2 linked regions of the Thermosynechococcus vestitus BP-1 genome follow. The protein of the gene in region 2 binds, or shares a complex with, the protein of the main gene of each other region. Links are inferred from orthologs where the notes say so. Each region holds a gene or a part of one and is shown on either strand. Other genes may lie near its edges. The genes, in order: TLL_RS07465 and TLL_RS01445.

What was found.
Region 1: the proteins of TLL_RS01445 (region 2) and TLL_RS07465 are in contact, whole or in part, in a solved structure (PDB 8RP0), measured with the Escherichia coli proteins. The link is inferred for Thermosynechococcus vestitus BP-1 from one-to-one orthologs.

The regions. Positions count from the first base shown.
Region 1 is NC_004113.1:1,527,187-1,541,574, reverse strand. The notes cover bases 6,451-9,447. They hold TLL_RS07465 (anthranilate synthase component II), read right to left. Parts: upstream 8,252-9,447; coding sequence 7,649-8,251; downstream 6,451-7,648. Other genes in these bases: TLL_RS07455 (RibD family protein), read right to left, coding at 9,091-9,447; TLL_RS07460 (HAD family hydrolase), read left to right, coding at 8,318-9,067; TLL_RS07470 (MBL fold metallo-hydrolase), read right to left, coding at 6,848-7,597; TLL_RS07475 (ABC transporter ATP-binding protein), read right to left, coding at 6,451-6,782. Also shown: TLL_RS07500 (hypothetical protein), read right to left, coding at 1-775; psbA (photosystem II q(b) protein), read right to left, coding at 898-1,980; TLL_RS07490 (chloride channel protein), read right to left, coding at 2,164-3,426; TLL_RS07485 (GldG family protein), read right to left, coding at 3,437-4,978; TLL_RS07480 (ABC transporter permease), read right to left, coding at 4,991-5,794; more of TLL_RS07475, read right to left, coding at 5,811-6,450; more of TLL_RS07455, read right to left, coding at 9,448-9,768; TLL_RS07450 (DUF1830 domain-containing protein), read right to left, coding at 9,765-10,121; TLL_RS07445 (photosystem II high light acclimation radical SAM protein), read left to right, coding at 10,338-11,900; TLL_RS07440 (type I glyceraldehyde-3-phosphate dehydrogenase), read left to right, coding at 11,988-13,001; TLL_RS07435 (pyridoxal-phosphate-dependent aminotransferase family protein), read left to right, coding at 13,037-14,191; TLL_RS07430 (MEKHLA domain-containing protein), read left to right, coding at 14,195-14,388. UniProt on the Escherichia coli protein: Part of a heterodimeric complex that catalyzes the two-step biosynthesis of 4-amino-4-deoxychorismate (ADC), a precursor of p-aminobenzoate (PABA) and tetrahydrofolate.
Region 2 is NC_004113.1:262,430-276,820, forward strand. The notes cover bases 6,450-9,449. They hold TLL_RS01445 (anthranilate synthase component I), read left to right. Parts: upstream 6,450-7,262; coding sequence 7,263-8,636; downstream 8,637-9,449. Other genes in these bases: TLL_RS01440 (energy-coupling factor transporter transmembrane component T family protein), read left to right, coding at 6,450-7,263; TLL_RS01450 (DUF3122 domain-containing protein), read right to left, coding at 8,633-9,109; TLL_RS01455 (Tll0287-like domain-containing protein), read right to left, coding at 9,122-9,449. Outside these bases: TLL_RS01405 (homoserine dehydrogenase), read right to left, coding at 1-426; TLL_RS01410 (AAA family ATPase), read right to left, coding at 471-1,994; panB (3-methyl-2-oxobutanoate hydroxymethyltransferase), read left to right, coding at 2,112-2,900; TLL_RS01420 (DnaJ C-terminal domain-containing protein), read right to left, coding at 2,902-3,837; TLL_RS01425 (histidinol-phosphate transaminase), read left to right, coding at 3,952-5,067; TLL_RS01430 (pentapeptide repeat-containing protein), read right to left, coding at 5,064-5,477; TLL_RS01435 (PspA/IM30 family protein), read left to right, coding at 5,620-6,351; more of TLL_RS01440, read left to right, coding at 6,361-6,449; more of TLL_RS01455, read right to left, coding at 9,450-9,697; TLL_RS01460 (NAD(P)/FAD-dependent oxidoreductase), read right to left, coding at 9,742-11,040; TLL_RS01465 (single-stranded DNA-binding protein), read left to right, coding at 11,217-11,630; TLL_RS01470 (alpha-mannosidase), read right to left, coding at 11,627-14,391. UniProt on the Escherichia coli protein: Part of a heterodimeric complex that catalyzes the two-step biosynthesis of 4-amino-4-deoxychorismate (ADC), a precursor of p-aminobenzoate (PABA) and tetrahydrofolate.

The sequences.
Region 1 (14,388 bases), 1.3 Mb from region 2 along the record:
GCTGACCTTTGGCAACCAATAGCTCCCATGCCCGCAAAACAGCCACCAAATCAGAGGCAAGGCGGTATTCATTGGCTTCAGCGAAGCGCACCGTTGCGGTGGGGGTAGAAACAAAATTAATCGGCACCGATCGCTCTAGGGGCGTGGGGACAAAATCAAAGCTATTGAAGCGGTTAAACCGGCGATCGCTCAACAATTGATTAAACTGGCTCACTTGAGCAGGTGTAACTGTGCGCAGGGTGCGGCTGAGAGTTTGCCCGCGAGTACCGGTGGTTTCCTGCACTATCCGACCATCGTTGTAGAGCAGTGTCGTTGTTGTTGAAGGTGGACGATTGCCAGAGGCATCACTTTGCCGAATAACGCGAAAACTCACGCCCTCAGGAAGGGGGGGCGGCAACTCCTTTGGACTCAAACGCTGGGGTCGCTGAATGAGGGTGCCAATCATTTGACTACCAGCGGCATCCCAAAGAATGAGGGAACCACTTTGATTGGCGCGATAGACCCACTGCTGCGGGTAAGGGGCATTGGGATTGGTCAGGGTAATTTCCCAACCGGGCGTCAAGCGCTCAGCACAATCAACCCGCAATCCCCCCAAGCCCAAACAGCCATCGGACCAAACTTTGGGCTGAACTTGAACCACGCTAATTTGCTCGGGTTCCTCACCAAACTGCTCGGCAGCGATCGCGATCGCCCGCCGAATCATCTCTGGGGCTGGTGTTGCTGCTTGAACCCCAAGGGGCACTGCGACTGCTAAGAGGGATATCCAACCATTCATTAACATTCGTTAACTTCATTAACTAATAACGTCTCTAGCCTTTGACCATCCTAAAAAAAAGACCGCCCCTAATAAAGAGGCGGTTCCTTTAACTAAAAGGCTAGTTAGACTTGCTCCGGAAACTAGCCGTTGATGCTGGGAGCAATCATGGCCACAGGAGCAGACTCAGCGCTGGCCAAGTCGAGGGGGAAGTTGTGAGCATTGCGCTCGTGCATCACTTCCATACCCAAGTTGGCACGGTTGATGATGTCCGCCCAGGTGTTGATCACGTTACCTTGCGCATCCACAACAGAGTGGTTGAAGTTGAAACCGTTGAGGTTGAAGGCCATGGTGCTGATACCCAGGGCAGTAAACCAGATGCCGATCACAGGCCAAGCAGCCAAGAAGAAGTGCAGCGCACGGCTGTTGTTGAAGCTGGCGTATTGGAAGATCAACCGGCCAAAGTAACCGTGGGCAGCCACGATGTTGTAGGTTTCTTCCTCTTGACCAAATTTGTAACCGTAGTTGGCAGATTCGGTTTCGGTGGTTTCACGGATCAAGCTGGAGGTCACCAGAGAACCGTGCATGGCGGAGAACAGCGCACCACCAAAGACACCGGCTACCCCCAGTTGGTGGAAGGGGTGCATGAGGATATTGTGCTCCGCTTGGAACACAAGCATGAAGTTGAAGGTACCAGAGATACCGAGGGGCATCCCGTCAGAGAAGCTGCCTTGACCAATGGGGTAGATCAAGAACACAGCGGTAGCAGCAGCCACAGGAGCGGAGTAGGCCACGCAGATCCAAGGCCGCATACCGAGGCGGTAGCTGAGTTCCCACTCACGACCCATGTAGCAGAAAACACCGATCAAGAAGTGGAAGATGATCAGTTGGTAGGGGCCACCGTTGTAGAGCCACTCATCGAGGGAAGCAGCTTCCCAAATGGGGTAGAAGTGCAAGCCAATGGCGTTGCTAGAGGGGACAACTGCACCCGTGATGATGTTGTTGCCATAGAGCAAAGAGCCAGAAACAGGCTCACGGATACCATCGATGTCCACAGGGGGAGCAGCGATGAAAGCAATCACGAAGCAGATGGTAGCAGCGAGCAGAGTGGGGATCATCAACACGCCGAACCAGCCCACATAGAGACGGTTGTTGGTGCTGGTGACCCAGCTGCAAAATTGCTCCCACAGGTTCAGTTGCTCGCGACGTTGTAAAACAGTCGTCATAGTGATAAGTCCTGTTGAACAATATGAATGAATGTTACAAACCGTTCACAACTCCAGTTGAGTGCCTGGAAGACTTCAGGCGCACCCGCTGGTGTTTTGCAACGGAATGTAACCCTATATTAATCAATCCTTGCGGAAAATGTAAAGGGTTGTGTCTGAATTTTATATTGTGTTAATGATTTCTCAGGGATCAGGGGTGTCCTCCCGCGATCGCTGGCTGGGGATCCAACCAATAGGCAAGGTCAATAGATAACTGGTTAGCGTCGCGATCGTCATCAGGGGAAGCATTGCCGTATGGGAAATCACCGTCAGAATGATCGCCAGGCCCAAAGGCGTTTTGGTCACCACCACCGTTACTGCCGCCATCATCCCAGCCAAGGCCACACTCAAGGGGGTATTCGGGAGTGCTTGGTGCACAGCCATGCCCACACAGGCACCTACAAAAAATAGGGGAAAGACCACTCCCCCACGGAACCCGCCCCGCAGACAGAGACTCAGGGCAAGGAGTTTAAAGAAGGCGACCCTCAGCAAAATGCCAATGCTGTAGCGGTTGACCACTTCGATGACTTGTTCAATTTGGCGCTCACCGTAGAACAGTGTGATCGGGTGAATCAGGGCAATTACGCCAATCAGAAAACCCACCACCACGATTAAGAGGAGAGGATATTGCCGATAGGGGGTCAGCCAGCGTTGAATCTGCCGATCTAAAAAGACAAAGAGCGTTCCCACGGCAGCGCCAATGAAGCCGAGTAACACTGCAAAGCCAATATCCTGAGGACGCAGGCTATCGTAGGTGGGGAAGCGGTAAATGGCGCCAATGGTTGTGCCTGTGATCACGCGAAAAAGGGTAAACCCAGCGGCAGCAGAAATCAAAGCTGGAATGATTGCCTCATAAAACTCAACACTACGGCGATGGGGAATTTCCAAAACGAACAGCGTTGCGCCAAGGGGCGACTCAAAAAACACGCTCATGCCCGCTGCCATCCCACAGAGGGTGAGAATGCGGGTGCTAGCGGGGGATAGATTCAAACGAGCTGCCAACCAAGTGCCTAAGCCACCATTGATGTCAATCATTGGACTTTCAGGGCCAGCACTACTGCCAAAGAGCAAGGATAGGCCAGAAGCCAGTGCCATACCGGGTAGAAAGCGATAACTTAACCGACCCCCATGGTGTAACTCTGCGATCGCATCCGCGAGTTCCCCCTTTGCCCCAAAGAATTTGACCGATAAACCCACCAGCAAGCCGCCAAAAGCCGTAACCAGCGGAATGTAAGGATAGAGGTGCTCCCAAGTGGCAATGCTCACTTGGCTAGGATCAGTCCCCCACAACAGGGCAAATCCTAGCTTGAGACCCAGATAAAAAGCCGTGGTCACACAGCCGCTGAGAAGACCAATGATTAGGGCATACAGGAGCAAACGGGGATAGGGGCAGGAGGCTCTTGCCATAGCCAAAGCGTTAGCGTCGCCGCCACCAGACCAAGAGGGCAGAACCAAAACCAATAAGGGGCAAGAGAAACACGCTGAACATCTCTAGCCAACGACTGGTGGTGACATTGAGTTGAAGGCGGCGATTCGTGGTTTGGCGAGGACGAATCGAGAGGGCCTTTTGGTCGCGATCGCCCAACCAAAGCAGGGAATTGACAAAAAGATCACTATTAATCCCTTGATAGGCCATCACGCCATCGGTAGCAAACTCCGAATCTCCAAAGACCACTAGGCGGGCCTCCTTCGGGGGATGATCACTCAACTGACGGGTAATAGCCACAGCAATGGGCAGCGGGCCTTTGGTATCTACGCCTTCGGTGAATTCAAGGTTGCCCGACCGCCAATCGGTTTCTGCCCAAGTTTGCGGGCCCGCAAGGGCAATTTCAACAATGTTATCGTCCTTTACAGGATCAATGCGAATGGCTTGCGCTCGGGGAAAGAGACTGGGACCTTGGGCAAAGCGCTGAGTAATGGGGTGATTGCCATAGGTAGTGACAATAATCGTGTCGGGCCCCAGTCCCACCTGCTGACCCACACCAGAGCCATCAATGACCCAGCGATTATCGAGGGTGAGTCCCCAGTTTTTCAGTAAATCCTCAAGACCTGCGTTGACATCCACATCCAGCATTAGCAAAAGGCTACCGCCACGATTGAGGTACTCCTTGAGCAAATCCTCCTCAAGACGCAAAAAAGGCTGCCGGGGGCCAGCGACAACAATCACATTGGCATCCTCGGGAATTCTCCCCTTCTCCAGCAAATTCAGGGGCAGGAGTTTCACATCCCGCTGTTCGAGGAGTTTGGCCACTTCACTGAGGCTGGCGGCCCCACCAATGAGGGGGAGTTCATTGTGTCCTGTGGTGAAATAGGCGCGGATCGTGCGATCGCTGGTGACGCGAATCAAGGCAGGGGTGAGATTGCTTTCGGAAAGCTCTTCATCAATGCGCTGGGTTTTCTCACCGGCGACAACAATCACTTGCCCCATTTGAGTCACGTTGTACTTTTTGGCAAGGGCGGGTTGCGCCTGGGGGTCAATGAACTGAAAGGAAAACCGGCTATTCGCCTGACGGCGGTACTGTTCCAACAGCAGGCGATCGCGACTGCTGGCATTGGCATCAAACACCAAGACCTGCACCGGCTGATCCAGATGTTGCAGAACATCACGGGTTTCTGCCGCTAGGGTAAAGGCACGGTTTTCGGTGAGATCAATTTCAACGCTGTAGCGATCGGCCAGAAAGTTAATGATGCCCAATAGGGCGATCACCGCAATCACCGTCAGGATGGCATTGGTACTTGTTTGGGTGGAACGCCGTCCCCAAAACCCTGTGGAGACGCGACTTTGCTGGATCAGCCATAGCAGTAGGGCACTCCCCCCTAAGGCTAAAAGACCCAAGGGCAGCCAATTCCAGCGGTTGGTGACGATGCCGGCACTCAAGCCAGCGATGATGAACAGTGGCGCCGCCCACAGCAATACCGTGGTCAATCGTTCAGGTGAGCCTAGGGCAAAGCGTTTCATGACCTGTACCCCCTAATTGCGCTGGTAACGAAAGGCATCAATGGACTGGGCTGTGAGGAAAATGCCTAGGAAAACGTAACTGCCAAAGACAATAAGGCTACTGGTGCGGAACATTCCCCGGCTCAGGTTGGTAAAGTGCTCTAGGGGTGACAGGTAGGTGAGGATATCACTGAGATTGCCGCCAGTATTTTTAGCCAAGACATCCAGCACCCAAAGGATCAGCAACACAGCAAACCCCAAAATGGCTGCCAAGATCGTGCTATCGGTCAAGGAGGAGAGAAACATCCCAAGGGAGAGAACCGCCGCCGCCAAGAGAATCAATCCGCCATTGCCCGCGAGAATGAGCCAAGGGGAGAGGGGGGGCGTACTCTGCTGGAGTGCCACAAATTGATAGACAACCACGGGCAGCAGAAGCGTGCTATAGAAGGTGAGCACTGCTAGGAGCTTACCCGTTGCCACACACCAGTTGGTAATTGGTGAGGTGGCCAGCAGTTCAAGGGTGCCGCGTTTACGCTCTTCGGTGTAGAGTCCCATGGAGAGCATCGGTAAAATGACTTGGGAAATGGAACCTAGGAGTCCAAGAAAGCTTTCGAGAATCAGCTTGGGAACGTCAACGGCTGGGCTCGGCGCTCCAAACTGCTGTTGTAGCAAATCCTGCTGAGCCACTTGGCTAATAATCGTCGTCATCACAACGAGGAAAAACAGGCCGCTGAGGAGCCAGAACACCCCGGCAATCACATAGTAAAAGGGGGTACTCAAGTAACTCTGGAGTTCACGGCGGTAGATGGCCAAAATGTTGGCAAGGAGCACCCGCAGCCCGTGGCGGGCAACGCTAAGCATGGGCTTCTTCGGTGGTGTCACTGGGTTCTGCGGTGGGTTCATCGGTCGTTAGCTTCAAGAACACCTCCTCTAGGTTGGCACGGGAGCGGCGCATTTCAAAGAGTTGCACCCCATTTTGGACCAGGAGACTGGCGAGATCGGCACCGATTTCAGAAGGGCTGCTTACCTGAAGCTGCTGTCGCCCTTGGCGAGGGCTATTTCCCCATGTGATTTGTTGCAGATCAGGCAACTGTTGGAGTAGGGATTCAAGATGGGGGCGATCGCCCACCAATTCAAGATCATAGGTGTAGCTACTGCTGAGGCGTTGCAGCAGTTCATCCAGTTGGCCAATGCCGGCCACTTCGCCTTTGTGAATAATCACGGCGCGATCGCAGGTCATGCTCACTTCCGCCAAAATATGGGTGGAAAGAATCACTGTATGCTGTCCCGCCAAGTTTTTGATCAGGTTGCGCACCTCAATAATTTGACGCGGATCCAGGCCCACTGTGGGTTCATCCAGGATGATGGCTGGCGGATCGTGCACGATGGCTTGGGCAATGCCGACCCGCTGCCGGTAGCCCTTCGAGAGCTTGCGAATAATCGTCCGTTGCTGATCCCAGAGGCCACAGCTTTTGAGGGCATATTCCACCCGCTGGGGGCGATCGCCCGCACTGACGCCCTTGATGCGGGCTACAAAGTGCAAATAGCCCGCCACCGTCATTTCCGTATAGAGGGGGGGATTTTCTGGCAGATAGCCAATGCGCTGCCGCACCGCCATCGGATCCGTGTGGACTTCATAGCCCGCAATGGAGGCGGTGCCACTCGTTGCTGGTAGATACCCCGCCAAAATCCGCATTGTGGTGGTTTTACCGGCGCCATTGGGGCCAAGGAGACCGAGAATCTCACCACTGGTGGCTGAAAAGCTGACATCCCGTAGGGCTGTGGTTGTACCGTAAACCTTGGTCAGGTGTTCGACCTGAATCATGGCGTTTCCTCAACTCGCTACTGGTTCTACGGGAAACCTTGACACAAAAATATAGCCTTTTTTAATCAAATGCTGAGGACTTGAATAGTCGTCTTCGGGGGTAGATTGGCTGCCGATAGACTGAGGGCAGCACCCCCACTGCGGCGAACTGGGGTTCCCTCCATGACTTTCAAAAAGTCCTCTAGCGCCGCTAGATCACAATTATTGGGGTCAGCCGCAGCAGTTCGATAGTGGCAAGGAATGACCAAACGGGGTTGTAAAACTTCAATGGCCGCCTTGGCTTCCTCAGCCCTATAGGCTTTGTCAGTGCCTCCCACTGGCACCATCATCACATCAGGTCGTCCCATGAGAATGCGTTGCTCAATCGTGATGGGCATCGCGATGCCGCCCATGTGCAGGAGATTGATGCCCCCCTGCTGCCAGCGCCAAACGACATTGACACCAAAACGGAAGCCACCAACGCGATCATGACTGGTGCGAATGCCCTGAATACTCAAACCATTGACTTTATAGGAGCCGGGTTGAAAGAGCAGTTTAGGCTGACCGCGCAAGCCTTCGATGTACCCCTCGTCCAAGAGGCGACTGCTAATCATGACAATATCAGCGGTGACACGGGGAGGCTGCAATCCTTTAGTGCAACCAATGGCACGGAAGGGATTGACTAGTACCCGCTGACCACTACCGGTAAAGAAAAAGCAGGTGTGGCCAAACCACTGGAGCGAGAGACCCCCCCCTTGGGCATGGGCTGCCCAGTGTCCACCGAGGCTGGCGATCGCCCCAACTTGAGCCAAACGCAAGAACTGCCGCCGTTCCATGTTGTCTCCCCGCACTCCTATTCCAGCTCAGTGTACCGAAAAGTGGCTGGCTCACAACGCTGGACTGGACAGCTGTCGCAAAAAGTTCCGCAGCAGGTCTTTGCCGCAGGTGGTAAGAATGCTCTCCGGATGGAATTGCACCCCTTCCAGGGTCGGATATTGGCGGTGGCGCACCCCCATAATCAGGCCATCCTCCGTCCAAGCGGTAATTTCCAATACCTCGGGGCAACTGTCGCGATCAATCACGAGGCTGTGGTAGCGAGTTGCAGTAAAGGGTTGGGGCAAGTCTTGAAATACCCCCACACCCTTGTGGTAAATTGCCGACGTTTTGCCATGCATCAGGGTTGGGGCAAGCGTCACCGTACCGCCAAAAACCTCACCAATCGCTTGATGTCCCAAGCAAACCCCCAAGATGGGCAGTTGTTCAGCATAGGTACGGATCAAGGGTTCGGAAATCCCCGCATCGGCAGGGCGGCCAGGGCCAGGAGAAATCACGACACCCGCAGGGGCGAGGGCAGCGATCTCATCGAGGGTGATCTGGTCGTTGCGGAAGACCCGCAGATCAGCAGCAACTGGGAAGTCCCGCCCTAGCTCCCCTAAGTATTGGACAAGGTTGTACGTGAAGCTGTCGTAGTTATCAATAACGATAATCAAGGGAGAAGAATCCTCATCATCTTCTATGCGTTGTGTCTTGATCCTACTACCCAAGGGGTTTGGGGAATGGTGCAGCTAGGGTGTCAGGGACGCTGGTTTCGTCCTGTAGCAGCGGTGATCTTTGATAAGGATGGCACGTTAGCGGATGTTGCCCATTACCTGAGGTTGGTGGCGATCGCGCGGGCTGGCAAAATTGCCGAACACTTTCCCAATCTGCAGGCGTCGCTCCTCCAGACGTTTGGAGTAATTGGTGATCACCTTGATCCAAGGGGGTTGCAAGCTGTGGGGACACGGCAGGAGAACCTAATTGCCGCCGCAGCCTTTGTGGCCACACAGGGAATTCCTTGGATTGCCGCCTTAGAACGGGCAAAGGTTGCCTTTGGGGAAGCAGACCGAGAATTGAGCGCCAAAGCACCGTTAACCCCACCCCTACCGGGGGTAATGGAGCTAGTGCAACGGCTCCATCGGCTGGGGTGTGCGTTGGCAATTATCTCTAGCGATCGCACCTCAGAGATCGAGGCTTTTTTAGACACCTATCACTTGCAGCCCTTTTTCCAACTCTGGCAGGGGGCAGATGAGCCACCCACGAAGCCCGATCCCCAGGTATTCCTCAGGGTGTGCGATCGCCTGGGGGTGCGCCCCGAACACACCCTAGTCATTGGTGATGCCGATAGTGATGGCCTCATGGCCCGGCGGGGAGGCGCAGCAGGCAGCATTGGTGTCACGTGGGGTTGGCATAGGCCACCAGCGTTGAATTACTGTGATTGCATCGTTGCCTCACCCTTGGAGATCCAGATGAGGAGGGATGGGAACTGATTAGACTCAGTGGCAACCAAGGCTCAATAACTCAGACGATAGTGGAGATAAACCTCATTGCCCACAGGCAACACATTAAGGAGGATCAACTTCCCTGAGCAGGGGTTCCCCTCCGGATAGAGGCTAGGGGCTGCCGATCCAAGGAGGAGTGGGCAGAGGGTCAACCACAATTCGTCAATGGCGCCGATCTCTAGCAGGGAGGCGAAAAGCTGTCCTCCCCCCAACACAGCCAAGGTTTGCACACCAGAAGCTTGAAGGTGGGCAAAAGCCTGCGGCCAGTCAATCGCCTCTCCCCCAGCACACCAACAGTGATCAAAGGCAGTGGCTCCTTGCCAACGGCTGGCGCCTTTCTCGGTCGTCAGGAGGGCACGGGGAATCGGCTGGCGAAAAAAGGGAAGATTGAGGTCTAGTTCACCACTAGCGGAGCAGACAATTTGCAAGGGTTGGGGCGATCGCCCTTGGTGTTCCCGTTCAGCAATTAGATGGGGAGATTGAAGGCGCATCGCTGTCCCCCCCAACCGCAGTGTCGTTGCCCCAAAGAGCACCGCATCCACCTGTGCTACCTGCTGTTCAAGGTGCTGAAAGTCATAGGCCGAGGCAATACGCTCACCGAGGGCATCGGCACGGGCCAGCCGACCATCTAAACTACTGGCCAAAATGGCCGTTGTGTAGGGGCGAGGAATTGACTGGGGCGGGCTCAAGGGATCATCACTTTTTCAGTGGGTTGCGTCGGAGTCTCATTGAGCAATTCTAGCCGTTGCTGGCTGACAGGATCATTGGGAAAAAAATTATCTCCCCCCTCTTGCACCAATAACTCAGTGCAGGGGATCGTATCCGAGAGAATTGCACTTGCCATCATGCCGCTGTGAACTTCCAGTTGTGCTGCCCGTGGCGATTCAAACACGAGTCGTTGCCCTGGGAAAACCACCCGCTCGAAATACCAGTTGGCAATATTTGTAATGCGTACCACCTGAATTTTGCTGGTGGCATTGACATAACAGCAGAGGATGCGATCGCAACTATCGCTGGGGACGGGATCAAAGATTTGCGGCATAGGAAGTCAGGGTTTGTTATAGGACAGGTCTTTACCCTTGTTAGCCTAACATTGTCAATTCGATGCAGTTGTAAACTCAACTACAGGATCGACCGTTCATCTTTTCTTTGAGTTACTGTGATCCCCTGCTGGCAAGGTATGGATGTGTTACAACCTAAACAGGTATAGGAATTTATTAAAAATTTACCGTCTCCATAGATCTTTGCTGAGTAGCCCATGTCTGCCCGCGTCCTCTACATCCGTCTCCCCTGCAATCCCATTTTTCCCATTGGTGTTGTCTATCTTGCGGACTATATCCATAAGCAATTGCCCGGCATCAGGCAACGGATTTTTGATTTGGGGACGGTGCCGCCCCTCGATTTTCGGCGTGCCCTCCCCCAAGTCATTGATGAGTTTCGACCCACCCATCTGGTGTTTTCTTGGCGAGATATTCAAATCTATGCCCCAGTGGGGGGACGCGGGGGTAATCCCCTACAACATGCCTTTGAGGTCTATTACGCTCGCAATCCTTTAGTGAAGCTGCGGGGAGCGATCGGGGGGCTGCGGGTGATGAGTGCCTATTATGGTGAACTTTGGCGCAACCTCAACTTAATCCGCTTGGGACTCCACCATGCCAAGCGTCACCATCCGGAAGTCACGACCATTGTCGGGGGCGGCGCGGTGAGTGTCTTCTATGAACAGTTGGGCTCTCAACTGCCCAAAGGCACCATTGTTTCCGTTGGCGAAGGGGAAACACTCCTGCACAAAGTCCTAACGAACCAACCAATTTCCGGGGAGCGTTGCTACGTTGCCGGTGTTGAGAAGCCCCGCGATCGCCTGATCCACGAATGGCCAACCCCCATCGAAAAAACCGCCTGCAACTACGACTATATCGAGAGCATTTGGCCGGAATTTGAGTATTACCTTCAGGGGGGCGACTTCTATATTGGCGTGCAAACCAAGCGGGGCTGTCCCCACAACTGTTGCTACTGCGTCTATACCGTGGTTGAAGGCAAACAGGTGCGCATTCATCCTGCTCAAGAAGTCGTCGCTGAAATGCGGCAGCTCTACGATCGCGGTGTGCGCAACTTTTGGTTCACCGATGCCCAGTTTATCCCCGCTCGTAAATTTATCCCCGACGCGATCGCCCTGCTGCGGGAGATCCTCAAAGCCGGCATGAATGACATTCACTGGGCGGCCTACATCCGTGCCGACAACCTCACCCCCGAGCTGTGTGAGCTCATGGTACAAACGGGGATGAACTACTTTGAAATCGGTATTACCAGTGGCTCCCAGGAACTGGTGCGGAAAATGCGCATGGGCTACAACCTGCGAACAGTGCTGCAAAACTGCCGTGATTTGAAAGCTGCTGGCTTCAATGCCCTTGTCTCTGTGAATTATTCCTTCAATGTCATTGATGAACGCACCGACACCATTGCCCAGACCATTGCCTACCACCGCGAACTGGAACGCATCTTTGGTGCAGACAACGTTGAGCCGGCCATTTTCTTCATTGGTTTGCAACCCCATACCCACCTTGAGGAATATGCCCTCGAGCGCGGCATTTTGCGCCCCGACTACAACCCGATGAGCCTCATGCCGTGGACGGCCAAGAAACTGCTTTGGAACCCTGAACCCATGGGATCTGTCTTTGGGGAAGTGTGCCTTGCAGCTTGGCGACTCAATCCCAATAACTTTGGCCGCACCGTGATGGATCTACTGGAGGAGCGCTTTGGCCGTGCCCCCTTGGAGGAGGCCTTATCGGCTCCTCTTGAGGAACGTCCTTTGGTACATCGTTAAAAAAAGCGAAATAAAATGACCATTGCCCCTTAGAATGTTTCCTAGATCATTTCTGGCAATGAGTTAGTCAACAGAGGAAGGGATCAGGTGGTTAGAGTCGCTATCAATGGTTTTGGGCGCATCGGTCGGAACTTCATGCGTTGCTGGTTACAGCGGAAAGCCAATAGCAAGCTAGAGATTGTAGGCATCAACGATACCTCCGATCCCCGCACCAATGCCCATTTGCTAAAGTATGACTCGATGTTGGGCATTTTCCAGGATGCCGAAATCACTGCTGACGACGACTGTATCTATGCCGGCGGCCATGCGGTTAAATGCGTGTCTGATCGCAACCCTGAAAATCTGCCTTGGAGCGCTTGGGGAATTGATCTGGTCATTGAAGCCACGGGGGTCTTTACCAGCCGTGAGGGGGCAAGCAAACACCTGAGCGCCGGTGCGAAAAAAGTTCTGATCACAGCACCCGGCAAAGGCAACATCCCCACCTATGTGGTCGGGGTAAATCACCACACCTACGATCCGAGTGAGGATATCGTCAGCAATGCCAGTTGCACCACCAACTGCCTAGCCCCCATTGTCAAAGTGCTCCATGAAGCCTTTGGCATTCAGCAGGGGATGATGACGACAACCCACAGTTACACTGGGGATCAACGCCTGCTCGATGCGAGTCACCGCGATCTGCGGCGAGCCCGGGCAGCAGCGATGAACATTGTGCCCACTTCTACGGGGGCTGCTAAGGCAGTCGGGCTAGTGATTCCTGAATTGCAAGGGAAGCTAAACGGGATTGCCCTGCGGGTACCCACGCCCAATGTTTCTGTGGTCGACTTTGTCGCTCAGGTGGAAAAACCCACCATTGCTGAGCAGGTCAACCAGGTCATCAAGGAGGCCTCTGAAACCACTATGAAGGGGATTATCCACTACAGTGAACTGGAGCTTGTGTCTTCCGACTATCGGGGTCACAATGCCTCCTCAATTTTGGATGCGTCCCTAACGATGGTGCTGGGGGGCAATTTAGTGAAAGTGGTGGCTTGGTACGATAACGAGTGGGGCTATAGCCAGCGGGTTCTGGATTTGGCAGAGCACATGGCCGCCCACTGGGCTTAGTCGTTTCATTACTAGGAATTGGTTCGCAACTCACGATGCAAGATAAATCGATGTTAATGATTCCGGGTCCGACGCCGGTGCCCGAATCCGTTCTTTTGTCCCTCAGTAAACATCCTATTGGCCATCGCAGCGGTGACTTTAGCGAGATCATGGCAGCGGTGACGGCAGGGTTGAAATGGCTGCATCAGACGACGAATGATGTGCTGATTCTGACGGCCAGCGGCACAGGGGCAATGGAAGCCGGGATCATTAACTTTCTGAGTGCGGGCGATCGCGTCCTTGTGGGCTGTAACGGCAAATTTGGCGATCGCTGGGGGGAAGTGTGCGATGCCTATGGCCTGAAGACGGAGCGCATTACTGCCCCTTGGGGACAACCCCTCAACCCCGATGACTTCAAAGCAGCCCTGGAGGCGGACACGGCTAAAACCATCAAAGCAGTGATCGTTACCCACAGCGAAACCTCAACGGGGGTGATCAACGACTTAGAGGCGATTAATCGCCATGTTAAAGCCCACGGCCAAGCCCTAATCATCGTGGATGCGGTCACCAGTCTCGGCGCTGTGAGTGTCCCTATTGATGAGTGGGGACTGGATGTGGTTGGTTCTGGTTCCCAAAAGGGCTATATGATTCCACCGGGGTTGGCCTTTGTCAGTGTTAGCGCCAAAGCATGGGAAGCCTACAAAACGGCAACGCTGCCCAAGTTCTATCTTGACCTTGGCAAATACCGCAAAGACGCCGCCAAGAACACAACCCCCTTTACGCCACCCGTGAATCTCTTTTTTGCCCTAAAGACCGCACTGGAGATGATGCAGGCGGAGGGTCTAGAGACTATCTTTGCTCGCCACCGGCGCTTGATGCAGGCCACCCGTGCGGCCATGAAGGCACTCAACTTGCCCCTCTATGCGCCGGATGAGTGTGCTAGTCCCGCCATTACTGCCGTCGCACCCCAAGGGGTGGAGGCCGAAAAGATTCGCAACCTGATGAAAAAACGCTTTGACATTGCCCTAGCCGGTGGGCAAGATCACCTCAAGGGACAGATTTTCCGCATAGGTCACTTGGGCTTTGTGAGCGATCGCGATATTTTGGCAGCTGTCAGTGCCCTTGAAGCCGTGCTGGGAGAATTGGGCTACAACAACTTTACTCCAGGCGCTGGGGTAGCCGCCGCTAGTCGTGTATTGACCGCACCTTAAGGGATGGAACCTTGGTTACAGCCAGCGGCACTCCAGCAGGCACGACGCATTTGTGTTAGTTTTCAGCGATGGACGGGGCGATCGCTCCTCCCCTATCCTGCTGAGGACGACTGTAGCCTGGGGCAGCAATTATTTTACTGGTCCCAGCCTGTGCTATCCCATGGCAGTGAGGCGGATCCAATTCTCAATTACGGCAA
Region 2 (14,391 bases):
TAGGCTCTGTCTCAGGGCTTGAATCACGGGAATGCCACCGGCTACGGCAGCTTCGAGCATGACATAGACCCCTTGGGCATTGGCAGCATCAAAAATTTCGGCACCATGACGGGCAATAACGGCCTTGTTGGCGGTAACAATGTGCTTGCCATAGGCAATGGCTTTGAGGATGAGCGATCGCGCCGGTTCAATACCGCCGAGGACCTCCACCACAATGTCAATGGCTGGGTTAGTGACAATGCTTTCCAAATCCGTTGTCAAAAGCTGCCGATCAAGGGCAACGGCGCGGGGCTTATGGGGATCCCGTACGCCCACTTGAGCGATCGCCAGTTCCTTGAGCAGCGGATGGCGCCCCACTGGATCCGCCAAAATTTGCGCCACACCGCCACCGACAGTGCCCAACCCTAGTAAACCAATGTGATACATCAGACCCGTCCTATTGCACTGTTCCTATTATCGGTTGCCTCGTCCTAGTCACACACATGGCGAACGTAGGGTTCCTCCTCAGGCAAAAAGGGTTCAAAACTAGCCATTTGGGTAGCAATCAGATCAGGGGTCGCCTCGGCAATATCCCCTTGGCGAGCGCTCAAGCGACGGTGCAGCTCCTCCGGGGGGGCACTACAGAAATGAATCTCTAGGGGGACATGCAGTTTCTTGGCTAAGGCAATCACTGGTTGGCGCAGCGCCACGCGATCGTATTTCGCATCCAAAATCACCGTTTGTCCCTGAGGCAGCAACAATTCCGCATAGGCTAAGAGTTGGTCATAGGTTTTTTCGGTCATGGCATCGGAATAGAGATCCACCTCAGGAAAATCCGTACTGCGGCGATCTAGGGGTAAGTGGGCCAAGTGTTTGCGCACTGCATCGGAGCGAATTTGAATGGCTTGCTCCGCCTGGGCGAGTCGCCGTCCCCGGGTACTTTTGCCTGCTCCCGACAGGCCGCACATCATATAGAGCTTTGCTTGACGGGGTTGGGTATAGCGATAGGCAGCCCCATAGTAGGCCGCAGCAGTGGCTTGGATCTGTGCCTTTTCGGCCCCGCTAATGGCGGGATCATTGAGGGCTAAGGCGTTGACATTGCCCCGAATATAGGCCCTCACGCACAGGTACAGCGGCAAGAGCACAGCCCCCTCATAGTCACCACTCCATTCCAAGTAGGTGTTGAGGAAAAGATTGGCCAAGTCGCCACGCCTGCGAAACTCCAAATCCATCAGCAAAAAAGCGGCGTCATAGATGCCATCAATGTTGCGAAATTCTTCGTTGAACTCAATACAGTCAAAGATTTGTACTTTGCCGTTGTAAAGACAGATATTATTGAGGTGCAGGTCCCCGTGGCACTCGCGGATTTTGCCCCCTGCCTGCCGCCGCACAAACCACTCTTGACGACGACTCAAAAAGTCATCGGTAAAGGCTTGAATTGCCGCGTACTGCTCGGGGGATTGACACCGACCGACAAACTGGGCAGCCAAGGCGTGGCAGTTGTTAATCACTTGGGCGATCGCCCGCGGCGAGCCAAATTCACTAATGCGCGGACTCGTGGCAGCACAGCGGTGGAAGTGGGCTAGTTCTTTGCCAAGGGATTCAATCAGGTGGGGGGTGACTTGGTTGGCCGCAAAGAGGTGCGAAAACAGTTGCGACTGATCAAATTGCCGCATTTGCACAGCATACTCAATCACCTCAGCCCCCGCCGGTAAGTCTTGGGGATGCGCCACACAATAGCGATCGCCCACCGCCACAATGGGCACCACCGCCAAGTAGAGATCCGGCGCCAAGCGGCGATTAAGCCGCAACTCCTCCTGACAGTAAAACAGCCGCCTTTCCAGGGTCGTAAAGTTCAAAAAACCAAAGTCCGCCGGCTTTTTCACCTTATAGGCATAGTCCCCCGTCAGAAACACATAGGAAATATGCGTTTGCAGCAATTGAATGGGCGTGGTGACCGCATGGGGGTAGGCCGCAGGGGTTAATAGGGCTTCAACAAAGGCAGGCAAGGACATGGGTATTGTGGCTAACCTCGCGAACAATCATACACCAGCGTCTATCCCCTAGGGCGTAATTGACGTTTGCGCCTCTCCCTTAGAGGATGGGGATACGACCCTCCCCTGGTGTATGGAATGATGGTGCGTCGCTCTGTAACCTTACCCCAACTCCAAGCAAAAAAAGCGCTGGGAGAACCCATTACCATGCTCACGGCTTGGGATTATCTGTGGGCACGCCTGTTGGATGCGGCCGGGGTGGATGTGATCCTTGTGGGGGATTCCCTGGGGATGGTTGCCCTTGGATATCCAACCACATTGCCTGTGACCCTTGACCAGATGATTCACCATGCCCAAGCGGTGCGCCGAGGCGTTAGCCATAGTTTCCTTGTGTGTGATCTGCCCTTTTTGAGCTACCAAGAAAGCCCTGAACAGGCTCTGAGATCGGCGGGGCGCTTAATCAAAGAGGCAGAAGTGCAAGCCGTGAAAATGGAAGGTGCCTCCCCTGTGGTCCAGGCAGCAACGCGGCGCTTAGTGGAGGCTGGAATTCCAGTGCTGGGTCATGTGGGTCTATTGCCCCAACGGGTACATCAGTTGGGAGGATGGCGACAACAGGGGAATACTCCCCAAGACGCAGCAGCGATTCTAGCGGGTGCCCTTGCCCTTGCTGAAGCAGGTGTCTTTGCGGTGATTTTGGAGCATATTCCTGCGGCCTTAGCGCAGCAGATTACCGCCCAGTTGAAGATTCCCACAATTGGAATTGGCGCAGGCCCCCACTGTGATGGTCAGGTACTGGTGACAGCAGATGTTTTGGGCTTGAGTCCCCAGGTGCCCCCCTTTGCTAAGGTGTATGCCGACTTGGGAACACAGGCGATCGCCGCCATTGAAAATTACTGCCAAGCCGTCAAATCGCGGCAATTTCCCTGACTTAGATCGGCCAATGGCCACGGGGATTGAAACTACGGAGCGATCGCAATTTTTCGTAGAGTTCTTTTTCTTGGGCGCTCAGGGATTTGGGGGGCACAATTTGCACCTTGGCAAGGAGATCGCCAGCAATGCCGCCACTACTGCGCCAGCCCTTGCCCCGTAACCGGAGCGATTGCCCGGATCGCGTTCCCGCAGGCACATTCAAAACCACATTCCCCGAGGGTGTCGGCACCGTCACTTGCGCCCCCAAAGCCGCTTCATCGGGAGTGATGGGCAAATCAATCACCAGTTGATCATCCTCAAAGCGGAAGAGGGGATGGGGCGCCACCTGTACCGTGAGATATAGATCTCCCCGCTGTTGAGTGTAGGGGTTATATTGACCTTTGCCCCGCAGCCGCAACTTCGTCCCCGGCTTAATGCCAGCGGGAATCGTCACGGTCACCTGCTCATTACCAATGGCAAATGATTTTTGGCAGCCCTGAAAGGCCTCTTGAAAGCTAATTTGCATCTCCGCTTCGACATCGGCACTGCCAAATCCAGAGGTATCAAAGCCAACGGTGCTCCAAGAGCGGGTACGCCCTGTGCCTGTGGCAAATCGTCCTAGCAATTCATTGATAAAGTCTTCAAAGTTGGCAAACTGACTAAAATCAGCGCCAAAGTCGCCCACATTGACATTAAAGCCACCCGCCTCCGCTGCACTGGCCTGTTGCCAGTACTGACCAAATTGATCGTATTTGCGTCGTTTTTGCGGATCTGAAAGAACTTCGTGGGCTTCGTTAATTTCCTTAAAACGAGCTTCTGCCTCTTTATCCCCCGGATTTAAGTCCGGGTGATATTTGCGAGCAAGACGGCGAAAGGCCTGCCGAATTTCAGCCTCCGTGGCATTTTTGCTGACCCCGAGGATTTGGTAGTAATCTTTGAAGTCGGTACGCGCCATAGGAACATTCGCCTCTACGTAATCAAAAGATGAAGATTGAGTGTCAGGGCTGGCAGCAAATTAGGGCAAAAAGCTCAGTGCTATTATAGTTGAATCCCTTTATACCGTCTTGGCATGGCGACGTTTCTTCGTCCAGAACTGAGCAACTTCCGCGCCTACTCCACCCCCACCAGCGACTCCCTACCGCTAGAACTGGACTACCTCGATACCAATGAGTTTCCGTGGGACTTGCCCACTGCCCTTAAGGAGGTCTTAGCTCAGCAGTACGTCAGCACCCTCGCCAGTCATCGCTATCCCGATAGTCACCACTGGCCCCTGCGGCAGGCGATCGCCCGCTACGTCAGTGAACAGAGCCCAACTGAAATTTCCCCACACCAAATTGCGGTTGGCAACGGCTCCGATGAGCTGATTCGCTCCATACTGCTGGCCACGGCGATTGGCGGCTACGGTTCTATCCTAGTGGCAGAACCGACATTTTCCATATACGGGATCCTCGCCCAAACCCTAGGGATTCCCGTCCATCGGGCAACCCGTGATCCTGACACGTTTGCAGTGGAAATTGCCGCCGCCAATACCCTCATTGCCCAAGCGGCTCCACCGGTGCGCGTTCTCTTTATGCTGCAACCCAACTCACCGACGGGAAACCCCCTAACTGCAGCCGAGGTGGACTGGCTACGGCAGCTTCCTGAGGATATTTTAGTGGTGATTGATGAGGCCTATTTTGAGTTTTCCGGCAAGACACTGGTGGGGGACTTGGCAGCTCATCCTAACTGGTTGATTCTGCGGACCTTTTCTAAGGCCTTTCGACTGGCGGCGCATCGGGTGGGCTATGCCATTGGCAATGCAGAGGTGATTGCGGTTTTAGAAAAGGTTCGTCTGCCCTATAACCTACCTACGTTTTCTCAAGTGGCGGCGCAAGTGGTCCTTGACCATCGTCAGGCGCTGCTCGCAGAAATTCCCACGGTGCTAGCGCAGCGGGATCGGCTCTATAAATGGTTGCAGTCATGCCCCCAACTGCACGTGTGGCCGAGTGTGGCCAATTTCCTCTTTTTCCGTTTGCGGGAACCCCAACACACCCCGTCCCTGTGGGATGCCTTGAGGGATCAGGGCACCCTGGTGCGGGCGATCGCCGGCGGCATTCGGGTGACAATTGGCACACCTGCGCAGATGGAGCGCTTTTGGCAACGGCTGCAAGCCTCTTTGAACCAACAGAAGTCAACCGACAACTAATCCGACAACCGGCCATTGGGAAGAACTGTGGCCCGCAGGGTTGCCGTGGCCAAGGAAGTGTGGGTGAGTTTAGCACCTCGCAGATTGGCTCGACTAAGATTCGCCTGGCGCAGTTGCACATCTGTGAGTTCAGCATGGATCAGCCGAACCTCAATCAGCTTGGCAGCCGTCAAATCGACATTGATCAGTGTGGCATTGCTGAAATCCGAACCACTGAGATCGGCCCCTGCTAAATTCACGTCTTCTAGGGTGATACCGCGCAAATCAAGCCGCCGAAAGTCACGCCGCCCCCTGGCATAGTCCGCCAGCATCTGATCAGCTCTACTTTGATTAATAATGGCTGGGGCGTAGCGACTGAGAAAACCATGTTTATCAAAGGCGTCTGAAGATTGCCCCGAAGAAGCAGACATCACTAAAGTTAGGAGCAGGATTCGGATGATTTTTTTACTATAGCTTAAGTCTACGGCAGTGACGGTTTTTTGGACTCGGGGCCAAAGAATCTGAAGAAAGTGGCATACTGCTATAGGTAAGGAACCAATAGGGAGATAAGCTGTGGGACTGTTTGATCGCGTCAGCCGGGTGGTTCGCAGTTGGCTCAATGCGCTGGTGGGTGCTGCCGAAGATCCCGAAAAAATTCTCGAGCAGACCCTGATCGAAATGCAGGACAATCTGGTAACACTGCGGCAAGCTGTTGCCCAAGCGATCGCCTCCCAAAAGCGGTTAGAGCAACAGTTCAACCAAAATCAACAGCAGGCGGCTGAGTGGGAACGCCGGGCCAAAATTGCCCTGCAGCATGGCGATGAGCAACTGGCGCTGGAGGCCTTGAGTCGCAAAAAAACAGCCCTCAATGCAGCCATGGCTCTCAAGGGGCAGCTGGAGCAGTCTGTGACTCAAGTGGAAGCTCTCAAAAAACAAATGCAACAGCTTGAAAGCAAGATTGCTGAAGCGAGAACCCGCAAAGAAATGCTAGTGGCACGGGCACGGGCAGCCAAGGCCTCAGAGCAACTGCAACAAACCTTTAGCAGTCTGAATATCAACGCCCCCATGGCCGCCTTTGAGCGCATGGAAGAACGGGTTCAGGAACTGGAGGCTCGCTCCCAAGCGGTGGCTGAACTCAATAGCGATACCCTCGAAGCCAAATTTGCTGCCCTAGAAGCGGGCAGTGTGGAGGAGGACTTAGCGCGGCTGAAGGCAGAGTTAGCCAACCCACAACTGTCCCCCAGTAGCACCCCTGCCTACGATCCAGAGTTGGAAGCCCTGCGGCGGCAACTGGAGAAAAACTAACGATTTTCCATGGATTTGCTGCGATCGCTCCCCCTCGGGCTATACCTTGAACAACCCATCACTTGGCTGCACCGCCTTGATCCACGGGTCAAATTGGCATGGTTGATGACGTTTCTGTTGGCACCTATCTTAGCGGATGTCCCTTGGCGGTTGGGGCTAGTGGTCAGTTTAATTCTCCTGACGCTCCTAGGGGGAATTCCTGCACGGGTATGGCGGCGGCAACTGCTGTGGCTCCTCCTGCTGGGTAGTTTAATTCTGGTGATCACAGCGTTGATGCCCGATGGGATGGCTGTAACCTATCAACCCCGTCGTCCCTTGGCAGCCACGGTTCCACCCACGAGTTACCGCTATATCCTGTGGCAATTTCACACCCAAGTGGGTCAGTTTCCCATTCAGCTGCAAGTCTCCCAGCGATCGCTGGATTTAGGCATCCGCCTGAGTACGCTCCTGTTTACACTCCTCTACAGTACACATTTGTTTTTGCTCACCACTGCTCCTGAGGAAGTGACCGCTGGCTTAGAAAATCTCATGCAGCCCCTGAAACGCTTTAAGCTGCCGGTGGCCGAAATTGCCCTGACTTTGACCCTTTCACTGCGGTTTATTCCCTTGGTCTTGGAAGAAGTGCAAAACCTGAGCCGCTCGGTGCGGACTCGTGCCATTAATTGGCGACTCGTGGGCATTAAGGGCAGTATCCAGCTATGGCTCACCTTGGCGGTACGGCTGTTGGAAAATTTGCTCCTGCGGGCAGAGCAGGTGGCCTGTGCCATGCAAGTGCGGGGCTTTCAAGAACCGGGAACCTACGATAATCCGTGGCACCATCTGCGATTGCAGCGGCGAGATTGGTTGGCCTTGGGGGGTATGGGGCTATTTTGGTTAATTCGCCTGGGTTGGTTGGGGGTTGAGCACTCGTGATGGGCCCCTGTGAGCCGTGGCTTTGGCGTTCTCTGCCCCTGGGTGGGCGCACGGGTCGCGTGATTTTTCAACAGTTGTTTTTGAGGGAGCCGATTGCTGTCCTACTGGAAAGTCCAGCCCAAGCCCCCACACCCCAAGCTCGCTACTCCATTTGTGCGGGGTCACCGCGGCGCGATCGCCAGTGGGTGTTATCCCTCGGTGAAGTGCTGCCAACATTACAAACATTTCCCCAGGGAAGCACTGTGCCTGAAGCAGTCAGCCATCTGCCCTTTGCAGGCGGGTGGTTGGGATGGCTGGGGTACGAATTGGCATGGGAAATTGAAGCGCTACCCCCGCCCAAACCCGATCCGCTTCCTTTTCCAGTGGCCTTTTGGTATGAGCCTCAAGCCTTTGCTGTCTTGGATCATCAGGCGGATTGCCTGTATCTGGCGGCGTCGAGCGCGAGTCAACTGGCGGCGCTGCAACAAACTCTTGAAGAGCCTTCCCCTGAGCAGTCCCTCTTATTCCCCGATCGCCCCGGCAGGATTGAGCTAGCGGCGGGCTGGCAGCCCCATACCTACCAAGCAGCCGTTGAGCACATTCTCCGCCATATCCGCGCTGGCGATATTTTTCAGGCCAATCTGTCGGCGCGCTTTTGCCATGATGGCGGCGTTGATCCGTGGCAACAATATCTGCGGCTACAGCAGATTAACCCCTCTCCCTTTGCCAGCTTTTGGCAGACCCCTTGGGGCTACATTGTCAGTTGTTCACCGGAACGCTTGGTGCAGGTTCAGGGCGATTGGGTGCAAACACGACCCATTGCCGGTACCCGTCCCCGTGGCCAAACCCCTGCGGCCGATCGCGCCTATGCCGAGGAACTCCGTAGCAATATCAAGGAACAGGCAGAACACATTATGCTTGTGGATTTGGAGCGCAACGACTTGGGGCGGATCTGCCAATGGGGCACTGTGGTGGTGGATGAACTCCTAAGTTTGGAGTACTACAGCCATGTGATGCACCTCGTGAGCAATGTGCGCGGCAAGTTGCAGCCGGGGAGATCCCCCGTGGATGTCATCCGTGCTCTCTTTCCGGGTGGCACCATCACTGGCTGTCCCAAGGTGCGCTGCATGGAGATTTTGGCAGGTCTTGAGCCCTTTCCCCGCAATTTGTTCTACGGTTCCTGTGGCTACTGGGATCAGCGAGGGCATCTGGACTTGAATATCCTCATCCGTACCCTCTTGGTGGGGCGCGATCGCCAGACAACTTGGGGACAAGTCGGTGCCGGTATTGTGGCCGACAGCGCTCCAGAGCGGGAATGGCACGAATCCCTGAGCAAAGCCCAAGCCCTACTCCTTGCCCTCGGAACACCAACGCCCATTGCCACCCATTCCTAAACTCCCGCCCTCAGGGTCTGCCACTCAATGACCACAGCAGCAGGAACAGCAATCTCAATCCCCTGCTCCTCTAGGGGCGGACGCAGAACCAAGGGTTCACTCCTCGGCAGTTGCCAGGCGAGGGGCAACAGATCAAACTGTCCTACATTGGCAACGGTGTCTGCCTTGGGAAAGTCATCCGCGGCGGTGAGGGTTTGACCGCTGGAGGTGATTAACACCAAGGGATCGGGATGGCGAAAATGGTACTGCTCTGGAAAGCCCACCAAGCGCAACTGCAACTGGTCAGGACGAGAAAAAAGAATCACCTGCCACGTAAAGCCACGATTATCCCGCAGCGGATGCCGCGACTGCACCACCACTTGATTGGGAGCCTCTTCAATGGTGCGAATCATGGCATGGCTCCTGGGGGACACCGCCAGCCACAGGGGAATGACTAACAGGAGCAAAAGTAAACAACGTTGCCAACGGGCCATGGGAGCACCTCCTTAGGGTGAGGTTTGCAGGGCCTGCTGAATTTGGGGAATCGTGACAGCGTACATGCCCCGCAGATCGCCAACACGGAAGCCATAGGCGCGATCGCTGGGATATTTTTCCTGAATAAAGGCGGGACGGCGATTTTTAGCCCCATGGCAGGCAAGACAACTGGCTTGGACATCAATGCGACGGAAGTAGTGCACCCCTTCCTTATCGGTTTGCCAAAAGGCTTGCAGGTGGTGGTTGTTATCAAACTGATTGAGGGCTTGCACATCCAGTGCAGTGCGCGGGGCATGGTTGGGGTTGCGGTACTTGAGTGCCACCTGACGCACTTGCCAGCCATTGGCAGCGGCAATTTCCTTGGCTTGCTTGCCCACGGGGGCACAGACGGCCTTAAAGGTGTCAAGGGTCGGTTCGCTAGTCCCCCCTTCTAGGGTAGAGGCAAGGCCAATGCGCATTTGATCCAACTGTTCAATGGCCGTAACCACTTTCCCCAGTTCCTCAGGATTCGCACTGGCCAAGGGGGCTGGGGAACCCTGAATCCATAGGGATGCCATCAAGAGAGCCATGAGAAAGATGCGCACCATAGAAATGACCTCTCTATTAAATTTATTTTGTCAATGTTTGTCTGTCAAACTTTCATGATAGGTTGCTGCTCTGGAAACACCGTGGGTTGCAGGGGACGCACAAGGGAAAGACCAAAGAATAGCCGCAGTCCCCACTGTTCAAACCAAGGGACACCCAATCCCCACCGCATTTTCAGTAGGAAGTAGCGTTCAAAGGCAGCCTTCACCCAACTGACCCACAATCCTTGAAGGGCGCAGGCCAAGCGGCGGTTCTCCCCAGGGGGTTCAGGAATGACCGGAGCGGCAATATAGGCAATACCGGTATTGCCAAAGTCAGCAAAACATAGGGCATCCAGTGTCGGTACCACAGGGTCAGCCACTAATTCCCCAAGGGCAACGGCAATGTTGTGGCTCGCAGCGATCGCCATCTCCTCGGTCATTTGACCAGTTTTGGGCACTCCCACAGGCACAGGGGTCACTTCTAAAGGTGGAAGGTGAACACTGATGCCCACCCCATAGATTTCAGGATAGTTGGGATGCTGTAGGGTCGGTAGCAAGGGTAAAAACCCCTTCTCATTGCCAAGGCCAGAGGCGCGCACAAAGGGCACTCCGCGAAAAGGCGGCAAAATCATGCTGTAGCCAAAGGGAATCACCGGTCTATCCCGCAGTAGGATTCGATGCGGCTCAATGGCAGTGATCTCCGCATTGGTGATTGTTTCAATCCCCCGTTTCTCTATCAGGTTGCGGGTGAGTTGATCGCTGTTGGCCAAGCCGCCAATCCCCAAGTGGCCAACGTAGGGTTCAGGGGTAATGAAGGTGATCTTGACGCGATCGCGCAACCCATGATGCCGCAGGGCGTGCTCTGCCAAAAAGAGAAATTCATAGGCAGGCCCAAAGCAACTGGCGCCGGGAGCAGCACCCACAACTAAGTCCCTTGGCTCTTTGAGGAATTCTTGCCATGCTCGCTGGGCGGCAACTGCGTGGGCGGGAGTACACACGGAATGGCTGTGGATACCAAGGCCGGGAATGAGATCAACAGCGAGTTCTGCCCCTGTGGCAATCACCAAATAGTCGTAGTCAAGGGCTTGTTCAGGCAAGTAAATTTTCTTTTCCTGAGGAGCCAGCCGCTGAACCTTGCCTTGCACCCACCTCAACCCATGGCGCCGGCTCACTGTCTCGAGGGGCACTTGCAGCCGTTCGAGGGAATTGTGTCCGAGGGCAACCGCTACTAGTCCGGGAATAAATGTAAAGCGATCCACATCAGAAACCAAGATCACTTCATGGCGATCGCCTAAACGATGTTTCAATTCGTAGGCTGTGGGCAATCCACCAATGCCCGCGCCAAGGACAACTACCCGTGCCATGACTGTATCTCTGCAAATTTATTTAATTAACTATATACTAGTGCAAGAATATGAAATTGGCCACAGCCGTCTGTGCAAAGGAAAACCCCAGAGTTGCGCTGCAGTCATCTTGTGGCCTTGTTGCGGCAGCCATTGGGACTATACTGGAAAAAACATGAGCGGTTGGAAGCCCACAGATGAATAGTTGCGTCCTCTTTGCGGAAGTCATCCAAGGCCCAGAACTACGCTACACCCAAGAAAATCAGATGGCGGTGGCGACAATGGTAGTGCAGTTTGCTAGCCTTCGCAGTGAAGAACCACCCATGAGCTTGCGAACAGTTGCTTGGGGTAACTTAGGACAAAAAATGCATGCAGAGTGCAAGGTGGGCGATCGCCTGATTTTAGAAGGTCGGCTAAAAATGGACACCATTGACCGCCCCGAGGGCTTCAAAGAAAAACGCGCCGAGCTAGTGGTGAGCCGTTTTTACACAGTTGACGGCAACATTGTGGATCACCCTGCCCAGCCCGCCGCCACCGTACCCGTGACACCTAGGGTGGCCCCCCCACCCCCCGAATTCGAGGATATTAGCTTGGACGAAGTGCCCTTCTAAGTTTCCAGCCGCAGGGTTACCACTTCCCATGGCTTTAGGGTCATTGCGTTTCCACCGTCTGTGGGCATCTCGAGAAGGGTTTGTCGCGCTTTGATCTGCCATGGGATGAGGGTTGAGTGCAGTTCCAAGGGGCCCCCTTCCCCAGCCACGTCTGCCACGCGCAATTGCCAGCCTTCTCCATCTTCTGCTTCCTTGAGAGCAAGGCATTGAATGCCGGCCTCCGACCAATGGAGCAGATGGGCGTAGGCGGGTAAGGCTCCTGGAGAGGGGTCAAACGGCTTCGTTGCCCCGTGACCGATCGCGCTCCTGAGGGGATGATGAAACTGAGCCGCCCATTGGGGGACAGCCGCCGCCTGCCATGAGCCACTGTGGGGAAACACGCCATAGCTGAAGCAGTGCTGACAGCGATCGCTGGTCGGATCTGGCCATGTGGGCGATCGCAAGAGGGTCAAGCGCAGTTGATTGGCTTGGGCATCAAGGCCGTGCTTGCAGTCGCTGAAAAGACTCACCCCATACTCTGGCGTACTCAAATCTACCCAAGTGAGAAAGGGCACCTCCCATTTTGTTTGTTCATGGGGACTGAGGTGGGGATTAGGGAGTGTCGGGCGCACCGTAACGCCGCCGGGAGTTTCACAGGTGATCTGCTCAGCACTGATTGCCAAGGGAAAAGCCGCCTTCAGGAGAATATGTTCCTCCTGCCAGTCAATGACCGTATCAATGCGCAGCCAGGGGGTTTGATACTGCAACACATATTCCTGCTGAATCCACGAGGACTGAAAGCGCCACCTTACCCGTAGGCGTTGCTCCAGTTGATGCCACGTCACCCATTCAATGGACTCTAGGATCGCGCCCGCTAGTCGATGCCGCCCATAGTTGGGATCAATGTTCCAGGCATCCCAGTATTGCCCCTGATCACGGAAAAATTGCAGTTGATTGCCGCGATCGCCCAAACAGGGACGATGATTCAACTTGTCGTAGAGGTTCGTGATTTCCCCCGTTGCCGGATCAATCTCAACGTGGAGATAGTTATTTTCCAAGACATAGCCTAAGGGGGGGGTGGGTAAGGTCTCAGGGCGCGATCGCGGGCAGAGCCACAGCAGTGTGTAGCCAATTCCCGGCACCTCAGGGGTAGAAAACGTCAGACACCCTTGGGGCGCATTCAACTGTGCTGGTAAATCGTAGTTGCCCCGTGGACAATACACCCGCCACGAGGGGATCTCCTGCGGTAGCTGTGCCAAATCGATGTGGACAACCCCGGCGCGATCGCCCACCCCACTATTGAAAATAACCACAGGAATGGCCCCTGCCACGGGGGGGGTGCCGTAGTCTATCGACGCACACAGAGCGGTTTGGGCCGCAGCCAGTAACGTTTCTGTGGTTTTCAGAAGCTGCTGCCATGTCGGATTGACCTCAGCATAGACCTCAGGAATTGAGGAGCCGGGGAGAATGTCGTGGAACTGGTTAAAGAGCAGTTGTTGCCAACTGGTTTTGAGTTCTTCCCTGGGGTAGGCAAAAGAAGTCGTAATTGCGGCGAGGGCACACCAGCGCTCTGCTTCTTGTAGTTGCCGTTGGGCGCGATCGTGGGCAGCCTTTTGATCGCCATGACTGGTGTAGCAACCGCGGTGGAATTCTAAATACAGTTCCCCTTGCCACTGCGGGGTCGGCGGTGTTTCTTGGCTCAACTGTGCCAAATACTCTCGCACGGTGGTCCATTGCCACTGCGGTCCAATGCCGCCGAGGCGTTGCCAGCGTCGCACCCGTTCCAACATTTCTGCCGTTGGCCCACCACCATGATTGCCAACACCGGGGAGCCAGAGGCTGCGCTGCGATCCCGTTTGTTGCCACCACTGTTGGGCGTAGGTAGCCATTTTCACCGGATCAATCCCCTCGCCAATGGGTGCTGACATCAGGGCATGGATCTCAGCCCCTGCCACATCCCGCCAGACAAACCAACCGTAGGGAAAGCGGGTGGTGTCATTCCAGCGCAATTTTTGGGTGACAAAGTAGCGAATTCCCCCTTGGGCCAAGAAACTGGGCAAGCGTTCCGGAAAGCCAAAGGTATCGGGTAACCAAGCAATGGGGCTCATTTCACCAAAGACCTGCTGCACGTACTGCTGCCCATAGAGAATTTGACGGGCAATGGACTCAGCATGAATGAGATTTAGCTCCGGTTCCACCCAAAGACCCGCGGCCACATCCCACCAACCGGCGGCAACGGCGGCCTGAATTTGCCCAAAGAGTTCTGGGGCATGGGTTTGTAAATGGGCATACAAAGCTGGGGTGGAGTGGGTAAAGGTCAGCTCAGGGTAGCGTTTCTTGAGCCCCAAGACGGATTGAAAAGTGGACTGTGCCACTTGCCATGTTTCTGCGATGGGCCACAGCCAAGCCAAGTCTAAATGGGCATGGCCACATAGATGGATGGTGAACTCCCGTAAAGGGGTGGCGATCGCCAGCATGCTGTCATGCATCTGCGCCAGCAACGAATCTAAGATGGGGCGCTGCCCTTGACTGTTTAAAACCTCCTGAAGCAGCAATTCAAGGGGTTCTAGGTTGAGGGTTTCAGCAAAAATCTCCAAAATGTTCAACTCAGCGGCAACAAAGGCGGGGTCAACTCCCGTGGGCGATTCAAACCGCAGGCAGGATTTCACCAAAGCACCGTCATCGTGGCCGGGACTGATGAGATGCAACATCACCTCCCAGGTTTGGCCGGGGGTTACGGCTTCCCCTAGGCAAAGGCTCACCGAATGATCAAATAAATCCC